DNA from 2 places in the Marinomonas sp. TI.3.20 genome. Region 2 is predicted to be linked to the other one. Evidence: predicted binding sites of a transcription regulator. Region 2 holds the regulator's gene; the other holds the start of a gene.
What was found. Region 2 encodes FliA, which starts transcription of late flagellar genes. Its sites were predicted from a motif close to CTAAAGTTNNNNNNNNNNCNGCCGATA; they were not measured.

Region 1 (18,292 bases), on a different contig from region 2:
ACGGTTTAATTCATTCTAAGACGGCAGGGCAAGTGCTTGGAGCAAATCAAAACGTTCAACTAGCATCAGGTTATATTGAAGGCAGTAATGTTAACGCAGTAGAAGAAATGACCCACATTATGGATCTTTCTAGACGCTTTGAAATGAACATTAAAATGATGGACACAATACGCGAAGACAGCGCCGCATCGGCTAGAATTTTACAGCGTAATGGTTAGTGGTCACTTGTAAATGACATGATTTTTTAAACATTAATTTTTTTAGTATTTATTACGATAGAGGCTTTTATGAATTCAGCGCTTTGGGTAAGTAAAACTGGTTTAAGCGCCATGGATAAACAGCTTAACGTTGTAGCCAATAACTTGGCAAACGTATCAACAACGGCCTTCAAAAAAGATCGAGCAGTGTTTGAGGATCTTATGTATAAGACCGTTCGTGCGCCAGGTGCTCTTAGTGCCCAAAATGCCGAATTACCTTCAGGTTTGCAGTTGGGTACAGGTGTTAAGGTCGGAGCAACGCAGAAAGATTTTTCTGACGGTGATTTTAATGTAACAGACCGAAAATTAGATGTCGCTATTCAAGGTAAGGGCTTTCTACAAGTTATTCAGCCGGACGGTACTATGGCTTACACTAGAAATGGCAGCTTGCAGCTAAACAGTGACGGTAATCTTGTTACTTCGAATGGCTTATTGATTAACCCAGCGATTCAAATTGACCCGGATGTAACATCGATCGATATTGCGCAAGATGGTGTGGTTTCTGTTAAGAAGGCAGGGCAAACAGATATGCAGCAAGTGGGGGCTATCAGTCTTGCAGGATTTGTTAACCCAACAGGCCTTGACTCTATCGGTGCAAATTTATACACAGAGACAAATGCCAGTGGGCCACCAATAGTTGGTGCGCCAGGAACAGATTCTCTCGGTACGCTTGGTCAAGGCATGCTAGAGGCTTCGAATGTTAATTCCATTGAAGAATTAGTGAACATGATCACGACTCAACGGGCTTATGAAATGAACTCTAAAGTGATTGCTTCTGCTGATGGTATGATGAGTTTTGCGATACAGCAGCTCTAGGATTGGTAAATAGGTATGAATATTAAGTTAGCGCTTTTGGTGTTATTAACAACCTGTTTAAGCGGCTGTTTGTCTTGGGATATCGATAAACAGGCTGTCGCTAATGCGGCGGCGGCTGGCGCGGGCGCAGCGGCGGTAAATGCTGTTGCAGATGCGGTGACAGATGATGGTAAAGCTGCCGATAAGTCTGCCGATGATGCTCCGAAGAAGGAGGCGCCTCGTAAAGGCTATGTACCTGATCCTGATAACCCAATGTCTGGGCCAAGAGTGTCTGAGCATATTCAATCTGATGATCCTGCTTACGCACCTGTTTATCCTGATGGCATTAAGCCTTCCCAAGCGCCAACAGGTGGTATTTATAAGACCAGTATGGGGGATGTGTTTTTTGGAGATCAAACCGCGAGTAAAGTGGGTGATGTATTAACGATTAATCTTAATGAAAATACCACATCAACGAAGGCAAATACCGCCGCCATATCAAAAACTTCTTCGGCATCTATTCCTAATCCAAAAGTGCTAGGACAGACGTTGAATATGGATACGGATGTGCCAGCACAAACAACAAACTTCACAGGCAATGCCTCAGCAAATCAGAACAACAGTTTGGCAGGCACAATCACAGTAACCGTATATAAAGTATATCCAAATGGTCTACTTGCTGTACGTGGTGAGAAGTGGCTTAAGTTAAATCAAGGGAACGAATATTTACGTTTCTCTGGTGTGGTTAGAAAGCGTGACATTTCGCCGGATAATACGGTTGAGTCTGCACGTATTGCTGATGCCCGTATTACTTACTCTGGAACAGGAGAAGTGGCTTCTGGAAGTGAGCAAGGTTGGGTTAGTCGACTATTAAACTCTAGAGAAATGCCAAATTAATTAGGCAGATAACGATTGGAACTCTTTGTTTCAATATGGATGGTAAGCATGAAGTATGTAGCATTAATCTTGATGTTTTGTGTCTCGTTTGGGGTGCAAGCTGATCGTTTGAAAGACATTTCCAGCGTTCAAGGTGTGCGAGATAACCAATTATTTGGTTATGGTTTGGTCATTGGATTAAATGGCACAGGGGATAGCACCCCTTTTACCAACCAAAGTTTTGCCAGTATGTTGTCACGTTTTGGCGTTACCTTGCCGGCAGGGGTGACCGCGACATCTAAAAATGTTGCCGCAGTTTCGTTAACAGCGACTTTGCCTCCGTTCTCAAAGCCTGGCCAAAAAATTGACATTACGGCCTCTTCTATTGGCAATGCTGCTTCCTTGCGAGGCGGTACATTACTACTCTCCACACTCAAAGGTGCTGATGGTCAAGTGTATGCGGTTGCCCAAGGTAATCTTATTGTCGGTGGATTAGGGACCGGTGGCTCTGATGGTTCCCGTAATTCATTAAGTATACCAACAGTAGGGCTTATTCCTAATGGTGCCAGTGTTGAGCGCTCGGTGCCTAATAGCTTTGATAATGGTGACACACTCACATTTAATTTAAATCGCCCTGACTTTACGACGGCAAGACAGGTAACGGATAAGATTAATGGCTTGCTCGGTCCAGGTGTTGCAAAAACATTAGATGCTACGTCAATTCGTGTTACTGCGCCGCGAGACTCAAGTCAGCGAGTCACCTTTTTGTCTATTCTAGAGAATCTCGACGTTAAAGTAGGCGAAGAAAGGGCTCGTGTAGTGATTAATTCTCGAACTGGTACGATAGTTATTGGTCAGCATGTAAAAGTCTCGCCTGCTGCCATTACGCATGGCAGCCTTACGGTCACTATAACAGCAGCCCCTCCTATCGCTGGGCAAGATGGCACTTTAACCGGCGGTAAGACAATTCTGTCACCAAGAAATAACGGTGTTCAGGTGGATAAAAATAGCGGACATATGTTTGTTTTTGATCCAGGTACTTCGCTCAATGATATTGTTCGAGCTGTAAATCAAGTAGGCGCGGCGCCTGGTGATGTTATGGCTATTTTAGAAGGGCTTAAAGAAGCCGGCGCGATCAATGCTGATTTTGTCGTGATATAGGTGACTTTATGAACACTGTTTCTTCTCAAGATTTTTTTGGTAACTTTTCTGCGCTTTCGGCTTTGAAAACAAAAGCACAGAAAGATCCTGATGCTGCGTTAAAAGAAGTGGCTCAAAAATTTGAAGCCATTTTTATCAATATGTTGCTTAAAAACATGAGAACAAGCAGTGAGTCTATTGGTGGTGGGCTTTTCTCCAGTTCTCAGACTAAGCAATATCAAGGCATGATGGATACTCAGATGTCTCAGTCTCTCTCGAAATCGGGGAGTTTTGGGATTGCTAATGCGCTGATGAGAGAATATCAGGGAAAAGGAAGTCACTCTTCGAAAGAGTCTAGTGATGCTGATTTACTGCAGAAAGTTTCTCATCAAGATTTGGTCAGAGTTCAGGCATTAGCGCATAAAGCGTCTACTGAGTTTGTGCAAGCGGTACAAAAAGAAGTGGCTGAAAAAGCGGCGGTTAATTCTGCTAAAAATAATTTAGCAGGTGATATGTCTGCATCTGAGAGTGTGGCTAAACCATCCGCTCTTTCTGTGGCTTTTGACTCGCCAGCATCTTTTGTAAAAGCATTATGGCCGCACGCAAAAGAGGCCGCTGAGAAATTAGGCGTTAATCCTAAAGCTATTTTGGCTCAAGCGGCATTAGAGACGGGGTGGGGAAAATATCCCATTGCTAAAGAAGATGGTTCGGCGAGCTTTAATTTATTTGGTATTAAAGCGGATAGTCGCTGGCAAGGTGATCGTGCTGTTGTTAATACATTAGAGTATCGAGGTGGGATTGCTAAGCGTGAAAAAGCGGCTTTTCGTGCCTATGATTCATTTTCACAAAGTTTTAACGATTATGCTGACTTTCTAAATTCTAGTGAACGCTACAAGGATGCCTTGAATTCAGGAGATGACCCATCAATGTTTGCTTCTTTGCTGCAAAAGGGAGGCTATGCGACGGATCCAGACTATTCGGATAAAATTAATCATATTCTTTCTAGCAAATGGTTTAAGTCTTTATAGTTCTTGTCTGCTTTGGTTCTTCAGCTTGGTAAAGTATTTGCAATAATTGCCGATAGTCTTCTAAGTAAAATGCTTTTTCATGATTTAGAGGTGTGAGCAATGGGCTCAGGTTTATATTCAATTGGTTTGTCAGGGTTGCAAAGCAGTAATGCTCGTATCAACACGACTGGTCAAAACACAGCCAATGTGGATACTGAAGGCTATAGTCGTCAAAGAACTACGACGGTTAGCTCTCCAACTGGCGCTGTTCGTGTTAAAGACACGTCACGTATCGTAGACAAATTTGTTAACGATCAAGTGAGAACGGACACTTCAGATCACTCTTATTACGATACTTATCATTCAATGATGTCTGTTTCTGATGGCTTGTTAGGAGAGAGTAGTGTCTCTCTAAATAGCTATCTAAATAAAACCTTTAAAGCATTGCAAGATGTCAACAATGACCCTACATCCTCATCATTGAGAGAGCTGGCTCACTCAAGCCTAAAAAGCCTTACTAGTCATTATCATACGTTGGCAAAATTAGTGGGTGATCAAAAAACCATTGCAGATAAGAAGATGGAAACGTCGCTTGGTGAGTTGAATAATTTGACTTCTCAAGTTGCCAGTATGAATGATGACATCCTTCAGGAAGAAGCCGGCTCAAACTCACCAGCGAGTGAGTTACGAGATCAGCAAGAAGTCTTAGCAAAGAAAATTTCAAGTTATGTGAATGTTAAAGTTCAGTATGCAGATAACGGTGTCATGACGGTTCATTTGGCGAATGGTCAGCCGCTTGTTATGGACAAAACATCGACTGTACTTAAAACAATTCCAGATCCGAATGACCCAAATCAGAAAAAACTTTTTATTGATTTTGGAAAGTACACTGTCGGCGTTAAAACCGAACATTTAGGTGGATCTATTGGTGGATTGGTTGATTATCAGTCAGAGTTTGCGAAAAAAAGTGATCGGACTTTAGGGCAGAGCGCTATTTCGATTGCTGATGCAATGAATAAACAAAATTCATTGGGTTTGGATGCTAATGGCAGTTTTGGTAAAGGTTTATTTCAGCTTGGCGAAATTAAGGTTCATGCAGGTTCTGAAAATGTCGGTAAGGCCAGTAACATTGCTGTCCGCGTCACAAGTGGTGAGTCTGCAGATCTCTCTTTAGGGGATTATGAGTTATCTAAAACGGATGATAACCATTTTATGGTAAAGGTATTTGACTTGAACGGAAAGCTGACTAGTAAGTCTGCTATTTTAGATACAAGTACTGCTCAACCAGATAAAAATGGTTATTTTCAGCTCGACGGCCTTGGCATGAGTGTTCGGTTGGGGGATTTAAGTGATTATAAGTTACAGGATGTTTATCGCTTCTCACCAACGGATGGCGCTGCTGGCAGTTTAAAACTTGCAGCTAAAAATGGTGATGGTATTGCGTTGAGTGCTCCGGTGGGTGTTAAAACGAACCCAAGTAATTTATCGAATGCCACATTGAGTGTTACATCGGTTACAAATACGGACCCGAATAGCTCTGCTTTTTCAGGAAACGGTGAACTCTATCCGATTGCTCCTCATAGTATTTATTTTACATCCGATGATGCTTACGAAGTGCGTGATGGTCAAGGTAACGTGCTTTCTTCGGTTAATGGTGCGCAAGATTTCAAAGATCTATTAGGGAAGGCTGGCCTAGCAAAAGAAGCAGGTTTTGATGTCTCTATTACATCTGCTCCTAAAGCAGGTGATGAATTTAGTATGAGTATGGGAGATCTTGGTCCTGCCGATAACTTTAATGGTTTGCAGTTGGCTGATTTGCAAAATCGCTCTTTAGTGGGCGGTAAATCCACTCTAGCGGAGTCTTTTTCTGACCTAGTTACCTCTGTTGGTAGTAAGACAGCGACTCTGGATACGAATAAAAAATCTAGCGAAGTTGTCATGAATCAGAGTGTTGCAAGGCGTGATGAAATATCAGGTGTTAGTTTAGATGAGGAAGCGGTGAACTTATTGAAATACCAGCAATCTTATTCTGCAGCAGCGCAAGTTATTACAGCAGCAAGAACAACCTTCGATACATTGTTAGGGGCTGTGAGGTAGGTTTATGAGAGTCACAAATAACTTAATTTATGGACAGTCTAGTAGGGCGATTTCAAAAGCGAATGATCGTTATCTCGATATTCAGAACAAAATTTCTGAGCAGACAAGTATTGTAAAGCCTAGCGATAATCCAGTAGGTACTGGGCAGGTTTTACAGTATGAGAATAGCAATAGTCAGCTCAAGCAATACGATGGCAATATGAAAATGGCCAAAAGTCATCTTGAGTATGAGGAAGTGGCCTTAGACAGCTTAAATGGATTGTTGGATGACACTAGAACGTTGTTTATCCAGGCAGAAAATACGGCCAATACGCAAGAAGATTTGAATGCCATCACCGAACAGGTGTCAAAAATGGTGGATTCAATGGCTGATTTGATGAATTCAAAAAGCGCTGATGGTAGTTATATTTTTGCGGGAACAGATATTAAAAATCCTGCGTTTACGTTAAAGCCTGATGGACATTACGATTGGACGGGGAATGAAGGGCAGAAATTTTCTCAAATTTCAGAGAATAGAAAAATCCCAATAAACGATACCGGCAAACATCTTTTTCAAGATGTTTGGGCTCGTAATAATTTTAAAGCAACCTTGCTGACTGGGAATGTTTCTTTAAGTGCAAAAGTACATGACGAGGGAGATTTTACTGATTTTCTTAGTAAAAATTACAGCGCGACAAACGGTGTTGCTAATAATTTCGTCCTTACTACCACGCCTTTAACGGGGACAACGGATCCGCAAGCAACGATAGAAAAGAATTTAGAAAGTGATTCTAAAATACCATTTTATTCAGGTCCTCCAGGAAAGTATTCGTTAATCGACACGTCAGGTAAGGTGATTGCCTCAGGTTCTTATGATCCAGGGCAGCCGTTGATAGTCGATGGCATGTCATTTGTTATTAAGGGTGCGCCAGGCGCTACAATAGGTGTGTCTTTAAACCCACCTAAAAGAGACAACGTATTAAACCAACTTAAAGATGCTATTTCTGTGTTGCGTGACAAAACGACGACAGCAGATGAAAAAGAAGCGGCCTTTCATAATGCTCAAGTGAGTATTGTTAATACTCAAGCATCTATCGGTGAAGGGCGTTCTGAGGTCGGGTCGCGATTAAATACCTTGTCTGAACGAGGCGAATTTAGTTCTGCAAATCAATTATCTAATGTAATGGCCCAGGATAGAGTGGCTGGATTGGATATGGGGTCAGCGGCCACTAAGCTTTCAATGGCAGAGACGGCGTTAACGTCTTCGCAAAAACTTTTTACTCGGGTTAGTAATTTATCTTTGTTTAATAAAATCTAATGCTGAACTCTCAAGGTGATCAGAAATGTCATCATTTCAAATAGAATCATGTTTTGGCGTTAATATTAGCTCAGGGTATTTTGATATAGATGAAATACTCGAAAGCTTCAAGATAAAAGACGCCGTTATTGATCACCCACGTGCTAAAAAACTTATTCGTAATTACGGTAGAAAAGAACGTATTGTTGGTATCGCCTTACGTCAGCTAGCGCTTGATGAAGTGCGTACCGTCCTTGAAAGTGAAATGCTTCCATTCGATCCTTATTTCAATGATGATCAACTATTAAATACTCGGCATGAACGTTTGTACGATGCTCAAGAACGCTTTCTTTTGTTGTGTTTTTCTATTGCCGCTGGCAAGCCTGTTCGCAGCTTAAAGGCATTGCACAAAGGGCTTACTTCCAAGGAGTGGCGAGAAAAGTCGATTAGTGGGCAAAATTTATTTCAATATTTTAGACAAGAGTTAAACGACAATACTCGAGACTATATTTTGTCTTATAAAGCGAGGATGGAACAATTTGAGCTTGGGAATATAGAAAAAGCACCCGCTAATTCGTCATCTGAAAATATAGAGAGGCAATCTCTTGCGCACTCTGTTTCTGCCAAGGGAGTCGTTAAGAATAAACCTATATTAGATATAAATAAGGAGCCGGTCTCATTTAATGATGAAGTATTAACCGCTCTTAGGTTATTTGAAGAAGGGCATTTGTTACTGCTTGAGCAAGTTGTGCGTTTTAAGCAAGGAGATGCGCTTGATATCGTAGGATTAACAAGGTTCTGTACTCTCCTTGTTGAATCCTATACAAGAAATCCTCACGCCTTGATGGCTATTCGGCATATTAAGGACGCTTCTTCTTATTTAGAGCAGCATTCGATGGGAATGGCTGTTCTTGGTTTGCATTTTGCCAAAGCTATGAAATTATCTGATTCTTATATAGTAGTGATTGCACTAGGTGCTTTGATATTTGATTTAGGTCGCTTTCGTCTGCCTACCCCCCTTATTAATAAAACATCAAAAATGACATCTGGCGAATTTGATTTATTTCGTAAGCATATCCAATTGGGTGAGCAAATAATTAGGCGTTCGAATGATATTCCTAAAGTTATTTATCATATGTTGTTAGATCACCATGAACGAGTGGATGGCGCTGGTTATCCTAAAGGTAAACAGGGTGATGAAATTTCGACCTATGGTAAGGTTGCAGCTATTATAGATGCTTATGATGCAATGACCTCTGAACAGGTGCATAAAGGATCCATGGGTCCTATTAAAGCGAGGCGTCAGCTCATATATGAGGCAGGTTTGGCGTTTGATAAAAATTTACTGGCCGTTTTCTTGAAAAGTCTTGGCAAGATTCCTGTTGGTTCCTGCGTCGCTTTATCTAATGGGCGGGTTGGTTTCGTTTTGACGCTTAATGGCGACTTTCAGCCTGCATTAATACGTCAAGTATACAGTCTAAATAACAAAGCTTTTATTGCATCTACAGATATTGATGTTTCTAAAGCGAGTGTGAGTGTTGTTGTTGAAAAAGAGGTCGATGCCCAAGAGTTTGGGTTACAATTTATCAATCACCTTGTTTAATAAAGAATTTTTCTCTATCGTTTTTTTATTCTTCTTCTATCTTTCTTTGCTGCCTTTCTTGTTGTTGTAAAAAATCAAAATAATTCCAAAAAAAATTAAAGCTGTGAGAGGCTGTGCCGATAAATTAATCATAGAGGCAAAGCAACCAAATAACTAATTAAATCAAATGGTTGTTTTCCAAATTTTTATGCTTTAGGAGAGAAAAAATGGCTTTATACGTAAACACAAATGTATCTTCTTTGAATGCTCAACGTCAGTTGATGCAATCTGGTAAAACATTAGACACAGCTTATCAGCGTTTGTCATCTGGTCACCGTATCAATAGTGCGGCGGATGACGCAGCAGGTTTACAAATCAGTGATCGTTTGACATCACAAGTTAATGGCTTAAACCAGTCTGTACGAAATGCAAACGATGGTATTTCTCTCGCGCAAACAGCAGAAGGTGCGTTGGATGAAACAACCAACATGTTACAGCGTATGCGTACTTTATCTATTCAATCTGCAAACGGATCTAACTCAGATAAAGATCGTTCAGCTCTTCAACAAGAGATGTCTCAGTTATCTAAAGAGATAAACCGTGTAGCGGATACTACTACGTTTGGTGGTCGTAATTTACTGGATGGTACTTATCAAGGTGTCTTCCAAGTGGGTGCCGATGCCAATCAAACAATTAGTTTTACTATGGAGTCTGGTGGTAAAGCCAACTCTATCGATTTCTCGACTAATAACGGCTTTACTATGTCGGGCTTGTCTGCAAATGCATCAACAGCTCAAGTATCTGTTTCAACCGCATCTGTCTCAAGTGTAAACAATGCTCAGAGTATGATCTCAGTGTTGGATACTATGATTGCAGCGGTAGATTCTAAGCGTGCTGAGTTAGGTGCGGTGCAGAACCGTTTTAGCTCTACAATTAATAACTTGAGTAATATAACAGAAAACGTGTCAGCAGCTCGTTCTCGAGTCAAAGATGCAGACTTTGCAAAAGAAACAGCATCACTAACCAGTGCCCAAATTCTTCAGCAAGCCAGCAGTAGTATTCTTGCTCAAGCGAATAAACGTCCTCAAGCGGCTTTATCACTGTTGGGTAACTAATTAAATACAATTAGAGCGGCATGTTCTGTGTTGCTCTATTTATTTGTTTCGAATGTTATTTTGAAACTTAGCCACTTCTCGCTCCTAGAGGCGGCCTTAAGCCAGATGAGGTATCTATCGTCTGGTTTTTTTATACCTAAAATTCATAAGATTACACAATAATAAAACATTAAAAAATAAAATAAAGTTCATGCTTTTCAATGTTTTAGGTGATTTTAATCCTTTTTTCTGGCAGCTTATTGCCAGCTTAAGGTAAATATTTGCCATAAAATACTAAAGACTTTCAGATGTTCGTCGATATGAAGGACGAGTACTGCTTTTTTGCAGGAATTGCTGAAACCTTTGGAGGCTATATATGGCTCTTTACGTAAATACGAATACCTCATCACTTAACGCTCAGCGTCAATTGATGAACTCAGGAAAAACGTTAGACACGGCTTACCAGCGTTTGTCTTCTGGTCAGCGCATTAACAGTGCTGCCGATGATGCTGCAGGTTTGCAAATCTCGGATCGTTTGACTTCTCAGGTTAATGGCTTGAATCAATCGGTTCGTAACGCGAACGATGGTATTTCTTTGTCACAAACTGCGGAAGGTGCATTGGACGAAACAACAAATATGCTACAGCGTATGCGTACTTTGTCTTTGCAGTCTGCAAACGGTTCTAATACAGATAAAGATCGTTCTGCTTTGCAGCAAGAGATGTCTCAATTGTCTAAAGAAATCAACCGTGTAGCGTCAGACACTACTTTCGGTGGTCGTAACTTGTTGGATGGTACTTACGATGGTGTATTCCAAGTAGGGGCGGATGCTAACCAAACAATCAGCTTCAACATGAAAACAGCCGGCGCAACAGGTTCTATTGATTTCGCTGGTAACAATGGTTTTACAATGTCTGGTTTGTCTAGCCAAGCAACCTCTCAGGTAAGCGTATCTACTGCATCTGTTACCTCAATGGCGAATGCTCAAAGCATGATCGGTGTTCTGGATAGCATGATTTCAGCAGTTGATAGTAAGCGTGCTGAATTGGGTGCGATCCAAAACCGTTTTGGTTCAACAATCAATAACTTGAGCAACATTACGGAAAATGTATCAGCCGCTCGTTCACGAGTAAAAGATGCAGATTTCGCTAAAGAAACGGCTTCATTAACAAGTGCACAGATCTTGCAACAAGCTAGTTCATCTATTTTGTCACAAGCGAATCAGCGCCCTCAAACAGCGCTGTCTTTACTGAAATAGTTTTGGCATAGATACGAAGCTGAGGTGATGCCTCAGCTTTGTATGTTTATAGGAGACTTGAAGTATGTCAATTAGTTCTAGTGATATTTCTAAACAAGCTTTTAATAGTGTGCCTATTAGGCAAGAACAACGAACATCAGATAACTTCCGTACTCGTCAGCAAACCGAATCTAAAGTTATCCAAACTTTATCCGATACCAATAAGATGGATAGTAATACTTCTCAAGGTCAAAAAGGGTCTGTCAAAATTGAACCTAGCCATGTTGAAGAAATGAATAAAAAAATGGCTCAATTAAATGTTCATTTGTCGTTTGAAACAACGGAAGATGGCAAGAAAAATATTGTTAAGGTTGTCGATCAATCAACCGGAGATGTTGTCCGCCAAATCCCGACAGAAGATTTTTTAAAAATGTCTGACCGAATCGATGATATTATGAATCAGTTAAGTGATTTTAAGGGTACCTTGGTAAACAGTAAGGTTTGATTTGTCGGTTTAAGTAATGATTTGAAATATCAGGAGAGTAGTTATGCCGGTTGGCTCATTGGGTGTTGGATCTGGGATTGATTTAGATTCACTCGTAAAAAAAATGGTGAGCGCTCAGCGAGATAGCAAAGTTAAGCTGTATCAAGATAAAATTCATGGTTATGATTCTAAGCTATCTGCTTTAGGATCTGTTGGATCAGCAATCGACACTTTTAAATCTTCTGTGGAAAAACTTAACGACAGCAAGCTCTTTTCTGGACGCAATGCTTTGATCGATCAACCTGATGATAAAAAATCTCTTGATGTCACTGCGGATCGTAACTCTTCAAATGGCTCCTATGAAATTGCAGTGAATCAAACCGCAAAAGGTAGTCGTATTTTATCCGCACCAGGATTATTTAGCTCAAGCGACGAGGTAATAACTGCGCGCGGTGGAAAGCTAAAATTGAGTGCAGGAGATGACTCTTTTACGATTAATGTGCCTCCTGGTACAACGTTATCTCAACTAAGAAAACAAATTAACAGTTCCGAAAATAATTTTGGAGTGTCGGCAAACTTGGTTGATAATGGCAAAGGAAGTTTGTTTTTTACCATTACTTCAACGAAAGAAGGGGATGGAAACTCTTTAAAAATCTCGAATACTCCAGACCCTCTCGCTAAATTACCAATCTCAGATACGTTAACCGCAGATGAAAAAGATGCCGTGGAAAAAGCACCACTAAATAGCAGTGGTTTATCCTTAGATAGCGTATCTACTGAAGGTTTGTCAGCGGGTATGGTGATGTCGCCTAATGATAATGCGCGAGATGCAATTATTACTGTCGATGGCATCCAAATCAGTAATAACAGTAATACGTTTGATAAAGCTGTATCAGGTTTGTCTATTGATGCGTTAGCGCTTACCACTAAGCCAACTAAGGTGGAAGTTAGCTATGACGAGAAAACGGTCAAAGAGACGATTAAAAGTTTTGTCTCTTCTTATAACGATCTCGTTGGCGTTTTAGGAAAGAGTGCCGCTAAAGGTTCTGTTCTTAATGGCAATAGTATGGTTCGTAATTTGCAATCATCTATGTCGAGTAGCTTTATGTTGAGCCATTCTGATACGGGGAAACTGAGTACTGTCTTTGATCTAGGCCTGAAAATGGGCCGTGATGGAACGTTAAGCTTGAATGAAGCGAAACTCGATAAAGCAGTTAGTACTAATTATGATGAGTTGCCTAAATTATTTACTGGATCTGGTGGCCTAGCCTCTTCTTTGGAAAGATTGCTGAATAGCTATACCGGCAGAGAGGGAATGAGCCGTGCGCTCAAAGATTCCATTCAGAAGTCAAAAGATAATACGGAAGAAACATTACAAGCCTATGAAGGGCGTATGAAAAAATATGAAGACTCTTTACGCGATAAATTTTCTCATCTAGATTCTCAACTTTCTAATATGAAGGCCCAAGGAAACTATTTGAATACTATGTTAGGCCAAATGAAATAAGCGTTTAAGCCGTAAAAATGAGGTTTGTGTATGTACGAGAAAAAAGGGATTCATGCTTATAAAAAAGACTCTTTAAAGTCTGATTTGGCGTCAGCAGATCCTCACCGAGTTATTCAGCTATTAATGCAAGGTGCATTAGAGCGATTAGCACTTGGAAAAGGTTGCATCGAACGATCTGATTGGGAAGGAAAAGCGGCAGCATTAACCAATGCAGTTGAAATTATTAATAGCTTGCGAGATTCTTTAGATCGCTCGGTAAACCCAGAGCTTGTAGATAATTTAGAATCTCTCTATGACTATATGACTGTTCAAATCAATGAAGCTAGTGTGACTAAAAATGTCTCTCTGCTTGATGAAGTAATTGGTCTTATTTTACAAATTAAAGGGGCCTGGGATCAGATTTCTGATGCGGATAAACAGCGAGCTTATGAAGAAAAAAACCAAGTTCGGATGGGTACTGTTTAATGCTAGATATAGCTTGCCTACATGCATTGGCAGATAAGCTAGAAAGAAGTGTCACTGACAAAGAGATAGAAGAAGTGCTGCGCCTTTGTGAGGAAAATGATGCATTAATTCGTACTATTGAGCTATCAGGTGATGAGAAAAACGATTTATACATCAAACGTTTTATTACCCTTCATCAACAAGCCATTGATCTCGTTCAAGCTGTGCATGTAACCATGCAAGAGCAACTTTTCCAGTCAACAAAAACACGTAAAGGTGTTAGCCAGTATGAAGGCGTAAAGCATGCTAAATGAGGATACACCGGTTTCAATTGAACAAACTGAAGAGTTCATTGCGCTTTTTTCACAAGGTTTAGAGCGTATTAAAAAGCATGATCAGGTTCTCACTGAGCGCTATCTGAAGAACATGACGTTGTTTGCTAATGTTATGCCTCATATTTACGAAGAATTCATAAACTATCGACCGAAAAAAAAGCATATCTACATGGAAGCGTGTGGTGATTTAAATTTGTTTCGAGAAGATGTGTCTTCCCCGCTTTTTTCTCAAGAGCCAAGAGCGCAATCTGAGCGTAAAATACTATCTTCACTTCAATCGCCTAATAAAACATTTCTAACCCTTGATAAAACCGATAGTCATCCAAGCCGTCATGTATTTTATAGCAACAAAATGATGGATGTTATCGAACAGCAGAAACAAGGTTTAGAGAAGCAAAAGGGATTATCTTCGTTTGTTGGTTCTGCTATTTTTTTCGGTATAGAACTGGGCTATCAACTTGAAGCCTTTTTGGCGAAACGAGAAATAAAGCACCTTTATTTGTATGAGTGTGATTTAGACTATTTTTACTATTCTTTATTTGCCATTGATTGGCAGCCAATACTAGAAAACTTCAATGGCGATGGCCGTACAATTCACTTTTTCCTTGGTGTAGAACCGGAAGAGTTTACTGAAAAATACATTCTTCAGTTGGCTGAAAATGGTTATTTTATGGCCCCTGAAACGTTTTTGCATGTGGCTTACAGTAGCCCAGAAAATGATCAAGCTATTTCCTACTTTCAAAAACATTATGCTCGCCAAGTGATGGGATGGGGTTTTTTTGATGATGCCCTAATTGGTATTGCTCAAGGGCTACGTTCCTTGCCGAATACACGATTAGCTGAATTTAAAGGTCGTGATGCTTTGCCTAAATGGGTAGCTGATATCCCGGTTTTTATTTTAGGGAACGGACCCTCATTGGACCAAGGTATAGAGCTAGTTAAAGAGGTTCGAGATCAAGTTTTACTGATTAGCTGTGGCTCAACGATTAATACGTTAAGTAAATTAGGTATTACGCCAGATATTCATGTGGATATTGAGCGTATGAAGCAAACCGTTGATAAGTTCTTATTTTTAGATCAAGAATACCTCGATCAAATTTGGGGATTGTCTGTTGATGTGATGCATCCTGAGTACTTTCAGTACTTTAAGCGATCAGGCATGGGGATGAAGCCAGGCGAGGCCATTACCTCACTTATTCTGAATCAAGCTCGCGCTCAAGGTGATACTAAAGAGTATGTGCAGCTTAATTTTTGTAACCCAGTCGTTGCAAATTTAGCCTTGTCTTACACTCAATTATTTGGTTTTAACCATGTCTATTATCTAGGGGTGGATAATGGTTTTAAGGATAAAGGCAGTCATCACTCTATCCACAGTGGTTATTATAAAGATGGAAAAGAGTCTGGTTTTCAAACCTTTAAAGACGCTACGTTAATTGAGCGAGAGGGGAATTTCGGGGGTGTTATTTATGCCACGAACATAATGGAAACCTCCCGAGTTCAATTAGAATCGTTAACTCGACAGCTTAATAAACGTCGTGGCTTTAATAGCTATAATTTGTCTGATGGCGCTAAAATTGAAGGTGTTGAGCCGTTGAAAGCGGACGATGTGATGATTTGCGACCCTAAAATTGATCATAAGCATGTTATTGATTTATTGGATGAAGCTTTTTTTACAACACCGCCTGATAGCATTTTAAATCAATCCCCAGAAATGCTCCTTTCAGTGGATGATTTTCGTAAGGTCACTCAATTATTGCAACAAGGTTGGGATGAAAATGTCACGACACGAAAAGCGGTGTGTGATTTGCTGTGGTCTCATCATCGATCTATTTTGTTCTTAAAGGCTAGCGTACACCAACATTTACAAGACTTACTGATTGGTTCATTTACTTATTCCGCTTTTTTAATAATTAAATTTATTTTTGAGTATGACGATGAGGCAGAAGCGGTACGTCGAGCACAAAATATATTTTCTGTTTGGTGCGAGTTTCTAGAAGAAATGCCGAGTCTCGTGCAGCAAGCTTCTGATTTTGTTGATCAGGGAAATGATCATCTTATTACTTTTTACAATGGTTAACTCTACTCATGTTTGAAAACACTCCTTTTATTATTGCTGAATTGTCTGGCAATCATGATCAGAATCTTGATTTAGCAAAGTCCATGATCGAAGCCGCTGCAGAAGCTGGTGTCGACGCGATTAAGTTGCAAACTTATACGCCAGATACTATGACGTTAGATGTTCGTCGTGATGAGTTTATGGTCTCTGAGAGTGATAGCTTGTGGCATGGCTCAAACCTATATGATTTATACGCTAAGGCTTTGACACCTTGGGAGTGGCATAAGCCTTTATTTGATTATGCTAACTCATTAGGTTTAGTGGCATTTAGCTCTCCTTTTGATCTGAGCGCAGTGGATTTCCTAGAAACACTTAATGTGCCTTTGTACAAAATCGCCTCGTTTGAAATGACAGACATTCCCTTGATTCAAGCCGTCGCCAAAACGGGCAAACCGATGATTATGTCTACGGGCATGGCCAGCTTTGAAGAGATAGAAGAGGCTATTACGGCAATTCGTGCCATCGGAAATAACCCTCTTACTTTACTAAAATGCACCAGTACTTACCCCGCTAGAATAGAGGACGCTAACTTAGCGACTATGGCGGATTTAGCACAGCGTACGGGCTGTTTGGTTGGCTTGTCTGATCATACGCAGGGAATCGGTGCTTCTGTTGCTGCTACGGCATTAGGTGCAACGGTGATTGAAAAGCACTTTGTTCTTGATCGTAATGCGGGTGGTGTTGATGCGGCGTTCTCTATGGAGCCTAGTGAAATGAAGGCTTTGGTTGAGGCATGTCGTAGTGCGAAAGCGGCATTGGGTAGCGTGGTTTACGGTGGGTCAGATGCGGAGCAAATGGCTAAAAAATATCGCCGTTCTATTTATATTACGCAAGACTTGCCTTCCGGTACGATTTTGTCTGATCAGCATTTGAAAATTATTCGACCGTCGCTCGGCTTAGCGCCAAAGCATTGGCCTGACGTGTTGGGTAGAGTTCTTTTATCCGATGTACAAAAAGGTCAGCCATTACTTTGGGATCTTATGGAATGAAAGCACTGATACGTGCGGATGCTTCTGTCCAAATTGGCATGGGGCATCGGGTGCGTTGTCAGGCACTTATTTCCGCATTTCAAGCTCTTGGTTGGCAATGCCAATTTGTTGTTCATCGTTCGTGTTGTGCTTTTTCGGAGTCGAATGATGTGCACATTGATGATGAGCAAGCCTTCCTTACTTTGGCTGCTGAGGCCGATCTTGTTGTACTAGATCATTATCAATATCAAGCAAGCGACATTCAGAGGTTGTATCAACACCAGCCTAACTTGTTGGTGTTAGATGATATGAATGATCGTGGTGTTTTTCCTGCTCGATGGGTCTTAAATCCTCTACATGAAGAATACTCAAATCTTATACTTGAGCCATTAACAGGACCTAGGTTTGCACTGTTGAGACCTGAATTTTCGACTTTTGATCAAACACTCTATCAGCCAGAAAAGCTTCTTATTACATTGGGTGGAACAGACCCTTTAACACTGACGTTACCGATTTTGAAAAGCTTACAACGTCATGAATTCCCCCTAGAAAAAATACACGTTTTGTTAGGTGAAAATGCTGCGAATGCAGAAGCGGTGAAAGCGTTTTCAGCGGAACATAAGGTCAATATAAGCAAAGGGTTAGCAGAGGTTACGCCGTTGATGGGCCAAGCCAAATTAGCGATCTCTGCGGCAGGTGGCACCTTGTTTGAGCTTGCATCGATGGGGGTTCCAACGATTTTTGCTCAAGTGGCAGACAATCAAACGCGTTCTTTAGAGCAGCATGTCCCTCTGGGTTGGTGTAAGTCAGTGAGGTTGGAGAATGTGTCTAGTGCGCAGCGTGCACAGCAGGTCGAGAAATTGGTATATCAGGCGCAACAGCTATGGTTTGATTTATCATGGTTAACAGAGTCGAGACGCGTTGCTATGTCGCTAGTCGATAGTAACGGAGCTGATCGAGTGGCCAATGTAGTTACTAATGGCTTAGTTGGCTAGTTTGTCTCTGTGGTCGCTATTTGGTCTGTTGAGAGTAAAGTGTCATCAGTTGAGTTAAACGCAGCCAATCTTCTTCTGTATC
Region 2 (13,321 bases):
ACCTTTATAGTGATTAGGCATCACCCAACGAGCGGTATCAACACACCGCAAGTTAAATTCCCCTACATTAGCAACGCCCATAAACCAGTCAGGTTGACCAAAAATAGAGGTTAATTTTTCCCCTCCACTTTGGAAAATACCGCCTAGTTCAATCAATGGCACAGCCATTTTTAATCCACCAACATAAAATAGTAGGCATTCAAATCTTCCACTAGCCCAGGGTAATGGTTCGGTTTTAGCGACCCATTTACGCACCTCTGGCTCTGGCTCATCAGCTTCTATTTCATACTCACTATCGGACAAGACCGCAGCGGGAACATCAGTAATGGCGGCCTCAAAATCGGCAAAGGATGTCTCAATTGAGTGAAACGACTCACTTTCTGGTATGACTTCAGTGGTAAGTAATTGCTCCTCGCTTTCTAACTCAGAACTTCGCGTTTCGATTCCTTTAGAATCTGAATCTGTTTTTATTTCTTGTATTCCTTGAGCCTGATCGCCCATTTCGGAATCTTCCACCTGACCATCTATTTGATCAGATGAATTAATGTCTGTCGCTTCTTGTAACAAATCATCAAGATAACGCTGTACCGCTAATTGCGGGCCAGTCATAGTACTGTCTTTCGTTTTTAAATCTTTCATAACTGTGATCTAGTCCGCCGGATTTAATAAAGAACTAATTAGACTTTTATAAGCTTTAACCCCTCTAGCATTAGCATCTAATGCTGAAGGCGCAACACCAGCGGTACTCGCATCTCTCAGTTTTGTATCAATAGGAATAACAGAGTGCCATACTAATTCGTCGTATGTGTCTTTTATACTGCGTAAGCTTTTATTTGACGCCTGAGTTCTTCTATCAAATAATGTTGGCACGATAATATAAGGAACTGGGCGTTTTCTTGCGCGATTTATCATGGTCAGCGTTCGCACCATACGCTCCAGACCTTTAATCGCTAAAAACTCGGTTTGCACTGGAATAATTAACTTCTGACAAGCCGCTAATGCATTAATCATCAACACACCTAAAACAGGCGGACTATCAATCAAAACATAGTCGAAGTCTTCCCATAAAATCGCGAGTGATTTTGAAATAACCAATCCCATACCACCTTGTGCTTGGGCATGCCTTTCTAATGTTGCCAATGCGGTAGAAGCCGGCAACAGGGAAAGGTTAGGATGACCCGTTTCTAAGACCAATTGAGCGGGGAGCGATTCGGGGATTTTCCCATTTACTTGGAATAAATCGTATGCGCTGTGTCCTATTGTATCGGGGTCGAAGCGAAAATAACTTGTTAACGATCCGTGCGGATCCAAATCGATCATTAGCACTCTATTTCCGGCATCTGCCAATAAGCCAGCTAAGGTAACCACTGTGGTGGTTTTGCCCACTCCACCTTTTTGATTTGCCACTGCCCAAATGTGCACTCTGACTCCCTAGAGATCCTATACTGTTATTTTGCTTACTACTTTCTTGCAATCATATACAGTAACTATCTATTTAAACAAGTAATCATAAAGATTGCCCGCTTGCGTTTTACTGATTCGTAGCACAACTCGCCGATTCTGCTGCCTTGCTTCACTATTTGTATTGCGAACCTTAGGGTGCTCACTAGCAAAGCCAATAGGCGCAATTAGTTTCGGATTAACACCGCGATATACCAACTCATCGACCACAGAGGATGCTCGTAAGCTTGATAAATGCCAATTGGATATCAGACGATTAGAGGTAACAGGAAGGTTATCAGTGTTGCCATCCACTAAAATGGGCGCTGGGTAGCTTTTCAAAATATTACTAATAACAATCAATAGAGCTACCGCTTCATTCGTAAGCTGATATTCTCCTGCGCCGAACAACAAAGCGGATTTCAACTCTAAATTAATCCAGTGTGGTGACTCTGATATAGAGATTTGCCCAGATTTTTGAAGAGATTTAAAATCGTTATTAATCGTATTATTCAATAGATCATAAATAGTCGACTTAGGAGTGATTGTGGCAGAAACTGGATTCTGCACTTTCTCTTCCATATTAGGTGGATTTGCAGGAATAGCTTTAGCATTAACCACGTCTTGATCTTTAGGATCACCGATAATAGGTTGGCCAATATTAATAGGCTTAACAGACTTTTGTACTGCTTCAAAAACACCATTCAGGGTTTCTGTTAAGCGCCTGTCATTGCCTTGTGTTTTGAGGGAGATAGAATAAAGGGCAACAAAAAAAGCGAACAATAACGTAATGAAATCAGCATAGGATAAGATCCAACGATCTCTCCCTTGTGTCGCACTCGCAGGTTTGCTTTTACGCACTCGTCGGCGACGTGATGAATGAGGGACATCATCACTCATAACTATTCAACTCAACCTCTAATCTCTGAGGATGTTTTCCTGTTGCGATCCCATGAACTCCGTCAATAATAAGCTGATTATAAAGCAGCTCCTGATCAACATAAGAGGACAACTTTTTAACAATTGGAAACACGACTAAATTAGCAAACCCTTGCCCATACAGTGTAGAGACAAAAGCAACAGCGATACCATGCCCTAAAGCAGTAGGACTATCTAAGTTCGCCATGGCTTGGATAAGACCAAGCACCGACCCCATGATACCTAACGTTGGCGCATAGCTCCCAATTGACTCTAAAAAGCTGACGCTAGCCATTCGCTTATCATGAATGCGATTCGCTTCATCATGCAAGCGGTCTGCAAGTAATTCAGGGTCAGTGCCATCAATCGCCATTTGCAAAGCACGCGCGGCAAATGGATTGGAAAAGGAAGAAATCTCAGACTCTAAAGAAAATAAAGAGGTACGTCGTGCCTTTTGAGCTAAATCGATTAAAAACGCTTTTGCATAAGAAAAATCATGAATCGGTGGAAAAAGACTCCATTTAGCGAGGTAAAATGCTCTTAAGGCATCTTGAATACTGCTCTGCATTAAGGTCGCACCAATACTCCCAACAATGACAATAATGGCAGAAGGTAAATTAAGAAGAAGTACGATCTCTCCTCCTCCTAGCCAATTTGCTAGAAATACAGAGCTAAAGGCAAGCAGCAATCCTGCTAGAGTCACAAAATCCACTAAGAGACCTCACGAGCTATACGTTCACCAATATGATTAAGGTCAATGATATCATCGGCTAAATTGGCTTTCTCTATCGCCATTGGCATGCCATAGATAACACAAGACGCTTCACTTTGTATCCAAACCGTTGACCCAGTGTTTTTCAACATTCGAGCACCTTCTCGACCATCAACACCCATACCAGTCATCACAACTGAAAGCACTTTTCCAGGGTAGCACTTAGACGCAGAACCAAAAGTAACATCAACCGATGGCTTATAATTAAGCCGTTCATCACCTTCTAAAATACGAACACACCCACCATTTCGAGGGTCCACCATCATTTGCTTTCCTCCTGGTGCTAGTAAAGCAACGCCAGGTACAAGATGATCGCCATCCTTTGCCTCTTTTACAGTTATTTGGCAAAGGTTATTAAGTCGCTCCGCAAAGGCGCCTGTAAACGCGGCTGGCATATGTTGAACAACAACCAAGGGTGCTGAAAAATCTTTTGGCAACTTACTAAGAACGACTTGAAGCGCCATTGGCCCTCCTGTTGAAGTTCCGATCGCGACCAAACTGACTCTTTTTCGCGAACGAGGGATAATAACACCTCGCTCTGTCACGATTGGTTTTGGCGCTATTCTGGGCGCCAAAGGTTGAACAGGAGCTTTTACCCTACCTAATCGAGTTCGAGAAACAGCAAGAACCCTTTCAACTAATGCATGTTTCACCACGGCTGAATCCCGAGAAATATCTTCGAAATTCTTTGGCATAAAATCAACCGCACCCGCTTCTAATGCATCGAGTGTGATTTTGGCCCCTTCATGCGTTAGAGAAGAGAACATTAAAACGGGTGTAGGCTTCAATTTCATGATGCTGGATACAGCAGAAATACCATCTAAAACAGGCATTTCATAATCCATTGTCACTACATCAGGCGATAAAGACTGCACTTTATCAATCGCTTCTTGGCCGTTATTTGCTGTCCCTATGACTGTTAGCCTAGGATCAGCCTCGAAAATTTCAACGAGACGACGTCGAAAGAACCCTGAGTCGTCAACGACCAGAACCTTTACCGGCATATATAGCTACTCCTAAATGAAAACATCATCTACCTTGATGCATAGCTTTTAAGCATGCTCGGTACATCTAGTATTAATGCAATACGGCCATCACCGGTAATTGTTGCACCTGCTATCCCCACCGTTCCTTGCAACATTTTACCCAATGGCTTGATAACAACTTCTTCTTGACCAACTAATTGATCAACAATAAAGCCCACTTCATTAGTACCCACTTGGACCACCACCACATGAGCTTCTTTTGGTGAAACCTCTGTCGTAGCACCTTTTATTAACCAACTCTTCAGATGGAAGATTGGAAGCGTCTTACCTCTCACAACCACTACTTGCTGGCCATCTACAACATTTGTTTTCTGTAGATCTAAGTGGAAAATTTCATTAACACTAACCAAAGGAAACGCAAACGCCTGATCGGATAACGTTACCATCAGCGTTGGCATAATGGCTAAGGTAAGTGGCACTTTTATAATAAAGCGCGAACCATGCCCTAAGGCTGATTGAATTTTCAGGGTACCGTTTAGCTGAGAAATTTTCGTTTTAACAACGTCCATCCCTACGCCACGCCCCGATACATCAGTAATTTCAGTTTTAGTGGAAAAGCCAGGAGCAAAGATTAGATTAAATGCCTCTTCATCAGACAAACGCTCCGCAGCATCTGAATCCATAATGCCTTTTTCAACCGCTTTTCGACGAAGCACATCAGGATCCATACCCGCGCCATCATCTTCGATGGACAACAGAATATGATCGCCCTCTTGCTCTGCTGAAAGAACAACATGTCCAATTCGTGGTTTGCCACTCGCCTCGCGTATATCAGGTGTTTCCACACCGTGATCTACTGAGTTTCTCACCAAGTGAACAAGCGGATCAGCAAGGGCTTCGACAAGATTTTTATCTAAATCTGTGTCTTCCCCTCGAAGCTCTAGATTAACCTCTTTCTTCAAAGTACGAGCAAGATCTCGCACTACACGAGGAAACTTACCAAATACTTTTTTGATAGGTTGCATCCGCGTTTTCATCACCGCGTTTTGCAAATCGCCAGTCACTACATCTAAGTTAGCGACAGCTTTGCCCATTGACTCATCTTCACTTTGAAGACCTAAGCGTACTAATCGGTTTCGAACTAAAACGAGTTCGCCCACCATATTCATAATGTCATCAAGTCGTTTGGTATCAACTCGGACGGTTGCTTCTTGAGTAACGGGCGTATGTGTCGTTTTTTCTTTGACCACCTCTGGCGCTGGCTTTGGTGCCGTTTTAGGTGCCGATTTAGGAGCCGTCACCTTCTCTGCTTTCTTCTGAGGTGAATTCGCCTTAGTGTCAGCATCATCGGAGGTAACTTTAGGTGCTTGACCCTTACCATGTAAGCTATCGAGTAATGACTCAAATTCATCGTCGGTAATTAGCTCTGACTCTCCACCAATAGGCGGATTATTTTCAGTCTCTTCGGGCTCAGTATTACCTACTTGACTAGGCGCCTTTCCACCATGAAGTTCATCAAGTAATTTCTCAAATTCGTCATCCGTAATGTCATCAGAGTTGGGTAATATCGTCTGATCTTCCGAAGGGCTTTCAGAAGATACGCCAGGCGCACTTGAACCATGTAGCTGATCAAGTAGTGCATCAAATTCATCTTCTGTGATTTCATCAGAAGATGGTGTTTCTGACACAGGCGTACCATGCTCTAAAGAAGAGGTGTCATTACCTTCTAGTGCGTCAAGTAAGGACTCGAACTCATCATCGGAAATATCATCAGGCGCTGCATTATCATTGGCTGCCACAGTGTCTTTTATTTCGTCGACCTGCACCGCTGATGTTTCGTTTGCGCTTGGTGGTACCGCATAAGCACTTAATGCCTTAATCAAATCTGGGTCTGCACGCTCAGGCTCACCGCCAGCTCGAACAACATCAAACATTTCATTAACAGCATCTAATGCTTGTAACACCACGTCCATTAAATCTGAGTCAATTTGACGCTGACCATTACGCAAGATATCAAAAACACTTTCAGCATAATGACAGCAATCAACTAACGGTGTGAGTTGAAGGAAACCTGCACCGCCTTTAACTGTATGAAATCCACGAAAAATTGCATTAAGCAATTGTTTATCATCTGGATTTTGCTCTAGATCCACTAATTGTTCGGAAAGCTGTTCAAGAATTTCTCCAGCTTCTACCAAAAAATCTTGCAGAATTTCCTCATCGACTTCGAAACTCATCCCCAGCTCCTTTAGAAACCAAGACTTGATAGCAAGTCGTCTACTTCGTCTTGGCTATTTAGTACTTCAGGGTTATTTTGTTTATTAATAGCCGGTCCATGCCCACGAGTGTCATCGTGTTCAGGCACATTCTCTTCGTATTCAATTCCGGAGATACTATCAACGCGTCCCGCAACAGCAACGAGATGTACAAGGCGTTCTTCTACATCTCGAATTAGATCATTTACTCGAGCAATAACCTGACCGGTTAAGTCTTGGTAACCTTGCTCAAGAAGAATGGTGTTGAGGTTGGAATGCAAAGCTGTGGCACTGTTCTCGGTATACTGTAGAAAGGTATCAATACGCTTATATAACTCACGAAACTCCTGAGGAGTTAGATCTCTTTGGATTAAGCGATTCCAATCTTTTCGCAAGTCTTTTGCCTGGATTTTTAACTCATTGGCAACTGGCAGACTATTGTCTACCATGTCCATGGTTTTGTTTGCAGCAGAATTCGTTAGTTCGATGACATAATTTAAACGATCAGAAGCGTCAGTGATTTTGGTTCCAGAATCACCCACGCTTCCCTCTACCGCTAAATCAACCGAATCAACTTGAAAGTCTCGAATGGCATCATGGAGGCTACGAGTTAATGTTCCTACCTCTTTATAAAAACTTTTATGTCGGGCGTCACTTAACTCCTGTATTACACTGATAGCACCGCTAAAATTGCCTGCTTCAAGATAATTTAAAAGATCTACAGCGCCGTCTTTTACTAAGCTTTCAAAATCGCCTAGGCCAGCCTCCAATTTCTTTGACATTTAAAGTCCTTATTTCGCTGCATCTATTCTTTCGAATATTTTCTCAATTTTTTCTTTGAGGGCTACGGCTGTAAAAGGTTTAACAACGTAACCATTTACACCAGCTTGTGCAGCCGCAATAATTTGATCTCGTTTTGCTTCTGCCGTCACCATAAGAACCGGAATAGTTTTTAACTTTTCATCCGCTCTTACTGCTCGAAGCAACTCAATTCCTGTCATTCCAGGCATATTCCAATCTGTCACCAGAAAGTCAATTGAACCTGCTTGAAGAATCGGTAACGCGGTTGTTCCATCGTCCGCTTCAACCGTATTCGTAAATCCCAAATCCCGTAATAGGTTTTTGATGATACGTCTCATTGTCGAGAAATCATCCACAATCAGGATTTTCATGTTTTTATCCAATGCATCCTCCACAACCTAAAGGTAATATTTCACAGCTCATAATTTAGTCCTGCCAGTCACTTAATCTAGCTCTTAACCGCATCGCAGCTTGGCTGTGTATTTGACTGACTCTTGATTCACTAACACCTAAAACAGCGCCAATTTCTTTTAAATTCAATTCATCGTTATAATAAAGAGACAATACTAATTTCTCTCTTTCCGGCAACAAATCAATTTCTTGTGCTAACTGACCTTGAAAACCGCTTTCTTCAGTCATCGCGTATGGCGTACTCTCTATATTCGACGGCACGCTGTCTAATACACCATTATCACTTTCAATTATTTCTTCATAGCTAAACAACTGCGTTGCCATTGAGGCATGTATCATTTCATGGTATTCGCCAATGCTAATATCCATGTGAGCCGCTATTTCCATATCGGTCACATCACGACCAGCTTTAGCTTCTAATTCTTGTATAGCAGAAGAAACAGCACGACCATTGCGCCTTACTGAACGAGGAGCCCAATCCGTTTTACGAATTTCATCCATAATTGAACCACGAATACGGATACCAGCGTAAGTCTCAAAGCTCGCTCCTTTCGTCGATTCAAATCGTTTATAGGCTTCTATAAGACCCATCATTCCCGCTTGCGTCAAATCGTTCACATCTACGCTATTGGGTAAACGCGCCAATAAGTGATAGGCAATCTTTTTCACCAAATAACCGTATTGTTCAACAATGGCGTCAACTGACAATGTCGCTTTTTTTGCGTATGTGTGATATCCGTTTTTGGTCTGCATAAGTTGTAGCGTAAGCAACCTTTAACTATTTGAATCTAAACATATAAGAACTGTACTACATACTTCGCCTCAGCGCTTAATGTAATAACATCATTTTACTAACTACCGTATTTTAGTGCGCCATAAAGCTGACTGTAATGCTCTGACGTGTAGACCGCTCGACTAATTAAGTTATGTGCTCTTGCTGGTTCGATATCATCGGGAATTCGCTGTCCATCTGCAATGTAAACAACAGGCAGCCCTTCTTCAATAATGACACTAATGGCTTCTCCCAGCGACGCCGATTCATCCAGCTTACTTAATACACAACCGTCTAATTGAACCTGAGAGTAAACATCGATCACGGCTTTCAACACTTGTCTTTGGCTTGTACAAGGCAATACGAGCAATTTTTTTAAACCTGCACGAGCACGTTTCATCATTAACAATTGGCGCTCTAAATTAGAATCCCTCGGATTCATACCAGCAGTATCAACCAGTACTAGGGAATAATCAGAATACTTCGCAAGCACTTCATTTAAATCAGAATATTCGTTCACTACTTCAACGGGAACATTCAATATTCGCCCAAATGTACGCAGTTGCTCATGGGCGGCAATTCGATAAGTATCTGTTGTTACCAGAACAACACTACCTGGACCATATTTCAATACATGCTGTGCAGCAATTTTGCCGATAGAAGTCGTTTTTCCAACGCCCGTTGGCCCCATGAAAGCGATACAACCATGCAGCTCCGCGGCATTAGATCTTACCGGTATATAATCTGCTAAATGCGCTAATAATCTATTCCAGTCATCCTCGCGACCTTTTAAATCAATATCATCTAAAAGACGTGATATCACGGTTTCAGAAAGCCCTAATCGTTTTAACTTTTCCCGCGCTTCCGTTTCAACCGGATTAGTTTTAATTTTGGTTTTTGAATTCGCTAACGTTTGTTTCTCTAACATCTGACGAACATGCTGCAATTCAAGTTCCATTTCATGAATTTGGCGAGTATTTGCGCTATTTTTTACCGACAATGCCTCTTCAACTGCAGGATCTTCTTGATCACCTTGCAGCGGTGGCATTTCGAAAGAAGTTTCTTTAGAAGCAAAGTCGGAAGAATTTGATTTAGGAGGAGTGTGCTGCTTTGCTCTTTCAATTCGCTCAAAATAATCCGCACTTGGATTTTGATTAGAATCGGTTCGCTGAGTTGGAGTCGAGCGAGGAGAAGGCGCTGACACTTTCTTTTCAACCAGACTAGAAGGCATAGAACCATCATAATCCAATGCTGCAACGATCTCTATTTCACCCGTTGCTAAGCGTTGATTCGACAAAATGACCGCGTCAGGGCCCACAGCATCACGGACTTTCCGTATAGCTTGACGCATGTCGGGTGCTCGAAACCGCCTAATTTGCATGAATACTACAATCCTTCTAGTTTATTTTTCTTACAAATCCATAGCTTACCCGAAAGATTTTGATAAATATAGAGAGTTAATCATTACAATCAATACGGATTATTGACCTATCACACCGACCACTGTAATTCTCTTATGATCAGGCACTTCTTGATAGGACAGAACCGACATATTTACCATTCCGTATCGCATAAAACGCGCCAACATAGGGCGTATAGGCGCAGAAACAATCAAAATTGGTGTATTCCCCATGGCTTCTTGCTGCTCTGCCGACTCTTTAAGTGAACTTTGCAACTGCTCAGCCATTTTGGGTTCTAGAATTAATGCTTCTTCGTTTTTGATACCAGACTGCTGACTCTGCTGCACCGTCTGCATGAGCATTTTTTCTAACTGCGGGTCGAGCGTAAGAACAGGAATCTCTTCGACACCATCCGCTAGCGTTTGAATAATCATCCGCGAAAGTGCGGTTCGAACAGCTGCCGTCAACACCATAGGATCCTGACTTTTAGGCTGAACCCCCATTATTGCCTCAGCAATCGTACGCATGTCGCGTAACGGAACACCTTCGATCAATAAGTTTTGCAAGACTTTCAACAGCACACTCAACTGTATCGTATTGGGCACCAGCTCTTCTGCTAACTTAGGATTGTATTGTTTAAGCAAACTTAGAAGCTGCTGCACTTCATCATGACCAATTAATTCATAGGCATGCTTATGCATAATCTGATTCAGGTGGGTAGCAACAACCGTACTCACATCCACTACGGTATAACCATAGGTCTGTGCTTGATCTCGTTTTTTAGGGTCAATCCATACCGCATCTAAGCCAAACGAGGGGTCTTTTCCGGCAATCCCATCAACAACACCAAAGACTTGACCAGGATCGATGGCTAACTCCTTGTCTGGGTGCACTTCTGCCTCAGCCAGACTCACCCCCATTAACGTCACTCGATATGCATTAGGCATTAGATCTAAGTTATCGCGAATATGAACACTAGGCACAAGAAAACCAAGATCTTGGGAAAGCTTACGCCTCACGCCTTTGATACGAGCAAGCAGCTCTCCTCCTTGAGATTTATCAACCAAGGGAATCAAACGATAACCTACTTCCAAACCTAACATATCTACGGGTGCGACATCATCCCAGCTTAAATCCTTAGATTCTGAAGAAGGCGCCGTATCTGTTGACGAAAGTTTGGTAGAACTTTTCACACCCAAAAGTGCTTTTTGCTTCTTACGATATTCGAGGTAATAGGCAAAACCACCCAACCCAAAAGCTAAAGATAAGAAAGAAAAATGTGGCATCCCAGGCACGATACCCATAACGGTGAGTACTGCCGCTGCCACATAAAGCGCTTTTGGAGAACCAAACATCTGGGTGACAATTTGAGTCCCCATATCGCCAGATTCGTTGACTCGCGTCACCATAATGGCCGCGGCTGTCGACAACATAAGAGAAGGTAGCTGCGCCACCAAACCATCACCAATGGTCAATAGGGAATAACGCTGAATGGCCTCAGAGAAAGAAAGATCATGCTGCGCCATACCAATGGCAAGACCACCAATAATATTAATACCAAGAATAAGCAATCCGGCGACAGCGTCACCTTTAACAAATTTAGAGGCACCATCCATGGAACCGTAAAACTCAGCTTCTGAAGCAATTTCAGAACGTCGAATTTTGGCTTGATCAGCATCAATCATGCCGGCATTCAAGTCAGCGTCAATAGCCATCTGTTTGCCGGGCATCGCATCCAAAGTAAAGCGAGCACTTACTTCTGAAATCCGCCCTGCACCTTTAGTAACTACCGCAAAGTTAATAATCATTAAAATAGCGAACACCACAAAACCAACCACATAGTTGCCGCCAATAACGACCTCACCAAATGCTTGGATAACCTTACCTGCGGCGTCCGGCCCTTCGTGCCCGTGAAGCAAAACAACTCGAGTCGAAGCCACATTAAGCGCCAACCGCATTAAAGTAGAAACCAACAAAACCGTAGGGAAAACAGCAAAATCAAGAGGTCTTAGAGAATAGATAGAAACCAGCAGAACAACGATGGCCAAAGCAATATTGAACGTAAACAATACGTCCAAAAGAAAGGCAGGAATGGGCAACACCATCATAGCCAAAAGAGACAGAAGAAGGACGGGGATGCCTAAATGCCCAGTAACTACATCCTTAAATTGTCCTGTCACTTTTTGACGGTCAAAACTCACACAAATATCCCACTAAAATTAAAAAGCCAATTGAGTAAATCAATTACCGTCCCATTGAAACTCATCTGGAACATCTAAATTCGGCACAACTTCTGGTCGAGGCGCCCCATTTCTTACGTTTCGCAGTTGATAAACATAAGCTAACAGCTGCGCAACCGCCTGAAACAGGCCCTGAGGAATCTCTTCCCCTATTTCAGTATGATGAAAAATAGCCCGAGTTAACGTCGGCGATTGTATCACAGGGATATCGTAGTGGTTGCCTACTTCACGTATTTTCAATGCAATGAAATCAGCCCCTTTTGCCAGCATAACTGGTGCTTTGCCACCCTCTTGATCATACTTTAACGCCACAGAAAAGTGAGTCGGGTTGGTAATAATCACATCAGCTTCAGGAAGATCTGTCATCATTCGATTCATAGCGGCTTGTTGCTGCAATTGGCGAACTCGCGCTTTTACTTGGGGATCACCCTCTTGCTGTTTGTACTCATCTTTGACTTCCTGCTTGGTCATTTTGAGCTTTTCTTTATGGGACCAGACCTGAAATGGCACATCTATAGCGGCAATCAACGCTAAAGCCAGCGCAATAAAAACAAACGACCAAATAGCAATACTGACACCATGAGAAATGGCCAGCTGAATAGATTGGAATGGCAGCCCTAGGGCCTCTGTCAAAAAGTGATTAATAACGATAGTGGCAACTGTACCAACGAGCGTTACTTTTGCAATGGACTTGAGCAGCTCAACAAGCGACTGAACTGAAAACATTCGCTTTAATCCCGTAATAGGATTCATCTTGCTCAGCTTGGGCATTAATGGCTCCCAAGAAAAGTTAAGCCCACCCAATCCAATACTACCAATGATCCCAGCGGCGGCTAGAATAGCCATCATGACGACCATCGAATCCATCACTGAAACAATAGAACTATAGAGATGAAAAATCATACGCCCATAGTTAAAAATATCTTGCCGCTCAATAACAAAGTTAAAATGAAAAACCTTTTCAAGGTCCTCTGCTAGATAAGCACCTGTTCCATAAATAGTCGCTGACGCAATAATAAGCAACAAGGCAGCACTAAGGTCTTTCGAACGGGCTACATTGCCTTTCTTTCGAGCATCTTCAAGTTTCTTACCACTGGCACTTTCCGTTTTTTCACTACCGTCTTCGTTCTCAGCCATGTAAACGAATCCCCCATGTGTCTTTCATCCAACTGGTTATTTCGTGAAAAAACAAACGATAAATATCCAAAAAATCTTTCAACATTATCCAGAAAAAAAACAAAGAAAATAGCATTATGACAGGAAAGCCCAACGCAAAGATATTCAATTGAGGGGACGCTTTGGCCACCACCCCAAAAGCAAAGTTCA

Region 1: the regulator FliA is predicted to act here: its motif matches at 10,419-10,445, upstream of V6259_RS05280 (flagellin N-terminal helical domain-containing protein).

What each region holds. Positions count from the first base shown of each region.
Region 1 is NZ_JBAKAS010000003.1:227,163-245,454, reverse strand. It holds gene flgF (flagellar basal-body rod protein FlgF) at 1-218, shown strand, start outside; gene flgG (flagellar basal-body rod protein FlgG) at 288-1,073, shown strand; gene V6259_RS05315 (flagellar basal body L-ring protein FlgH) at 1,089-1,949, shown strand; gene V6259_RS05310 (flagellar basal body P-ring protein FlgI) at 1,998-3,089, shown strand; gene flgJ (flagellar assembly peptidoglycan hydrolase FlgJ) at 3,098-4,096, shown strand; gene flgK (flagellar hook-associated protein FlgK) at 4,196-6,172, shown strand; gene flgL (flagellar hook-associated protein FlgL) at 6,177-7,469, shown strand; gene V6259_RS05290 (HD-GYP domain-containing protein) at 7,495-9,051, shown strand; gene V6259_RS05285 (flagellin N-terminal helical domain-containing protein) at 9,258-10,145, shown strand; gene V6259_RS05280 (flagellin N-terminal helical domain-containing protein) at 10,501-11,382, shown strand; gene V6259_RS05275 (flagellar protein FlaG) at 11,447-11,866, shown strand; gene fliD (flagellar filament capping protein FliD) at 11,910-13,352, shown strand; gene fliS (flagellar export chaperone FliS) at 13,383-13,817, shown strand; gene V6259_RS05260 (hypothetical protein) at 13,817-14,110, shown strand; gene V6259_RS05255 (motility associated factor glycosyltransferase family protein) at 14,100-16,208, shown strand; gene pseI (pseudaminic acid synthase) at 16,217-17,236, shown strand; gene pseG (UDP-2,4-diacetamido-2,4,6-trideoxy-beta-L-altropyranose hydrolase) at 17,233-18,210, shown strand; gene pseF (pseudaminic acid cytidylyltransferase) at 18,227-18,292, opposite strand, start outside.
Region 2 is NZ_JBAKAS010000014.1:71,713-85,033, forward strand. It holds gene V6259_RS14115 (chemotaxis protein CheW) at 1-639, opposite strand, end outside; gene V6259_RS14120 (ParA family protein) at 649-1,422, opposite strand; gene V6259_RS14125 (OmpA family protein) at 1,492-2,340, opposite strand; gene V6259_RS14130 (flagellar motor protein) at 2,333-3,070, opposite strand; gene V6259_RS14135 (protein-glutamate methylesterase/protein-glutamine glutaminase) at 3,070-4,134, opposite strand; gene V6259_RS14140 (chemotaxis protein CheA) at 4,164-6,353, opposite strand; gene V6259_RS14145 (protein phosphatase CheZ) at 6,365-7,153, opposite strand; gene V6259_RS14150 (chemotaxis response regulator CheY) at 7,163-7,543, opposite strand; gene V6259_RS14155 (RNA polymerase sigma factor FliA) at 7,599-8,336, opposite strand; gene flhF (flagellar biosynthesis protein FlhF) at 8,435-9,736, opposite strand; gene flhA (flagellar biosynthesis protein FlhA) at 9,836-11,956, opposite strand; gene flhB (flagellar biosynthesis protein FlhB) at 11,996-13,132, opposite strand; gene fliR (flagellar biosynthetic protein FliR) at 13,125-13,321, opposite strand, start outside.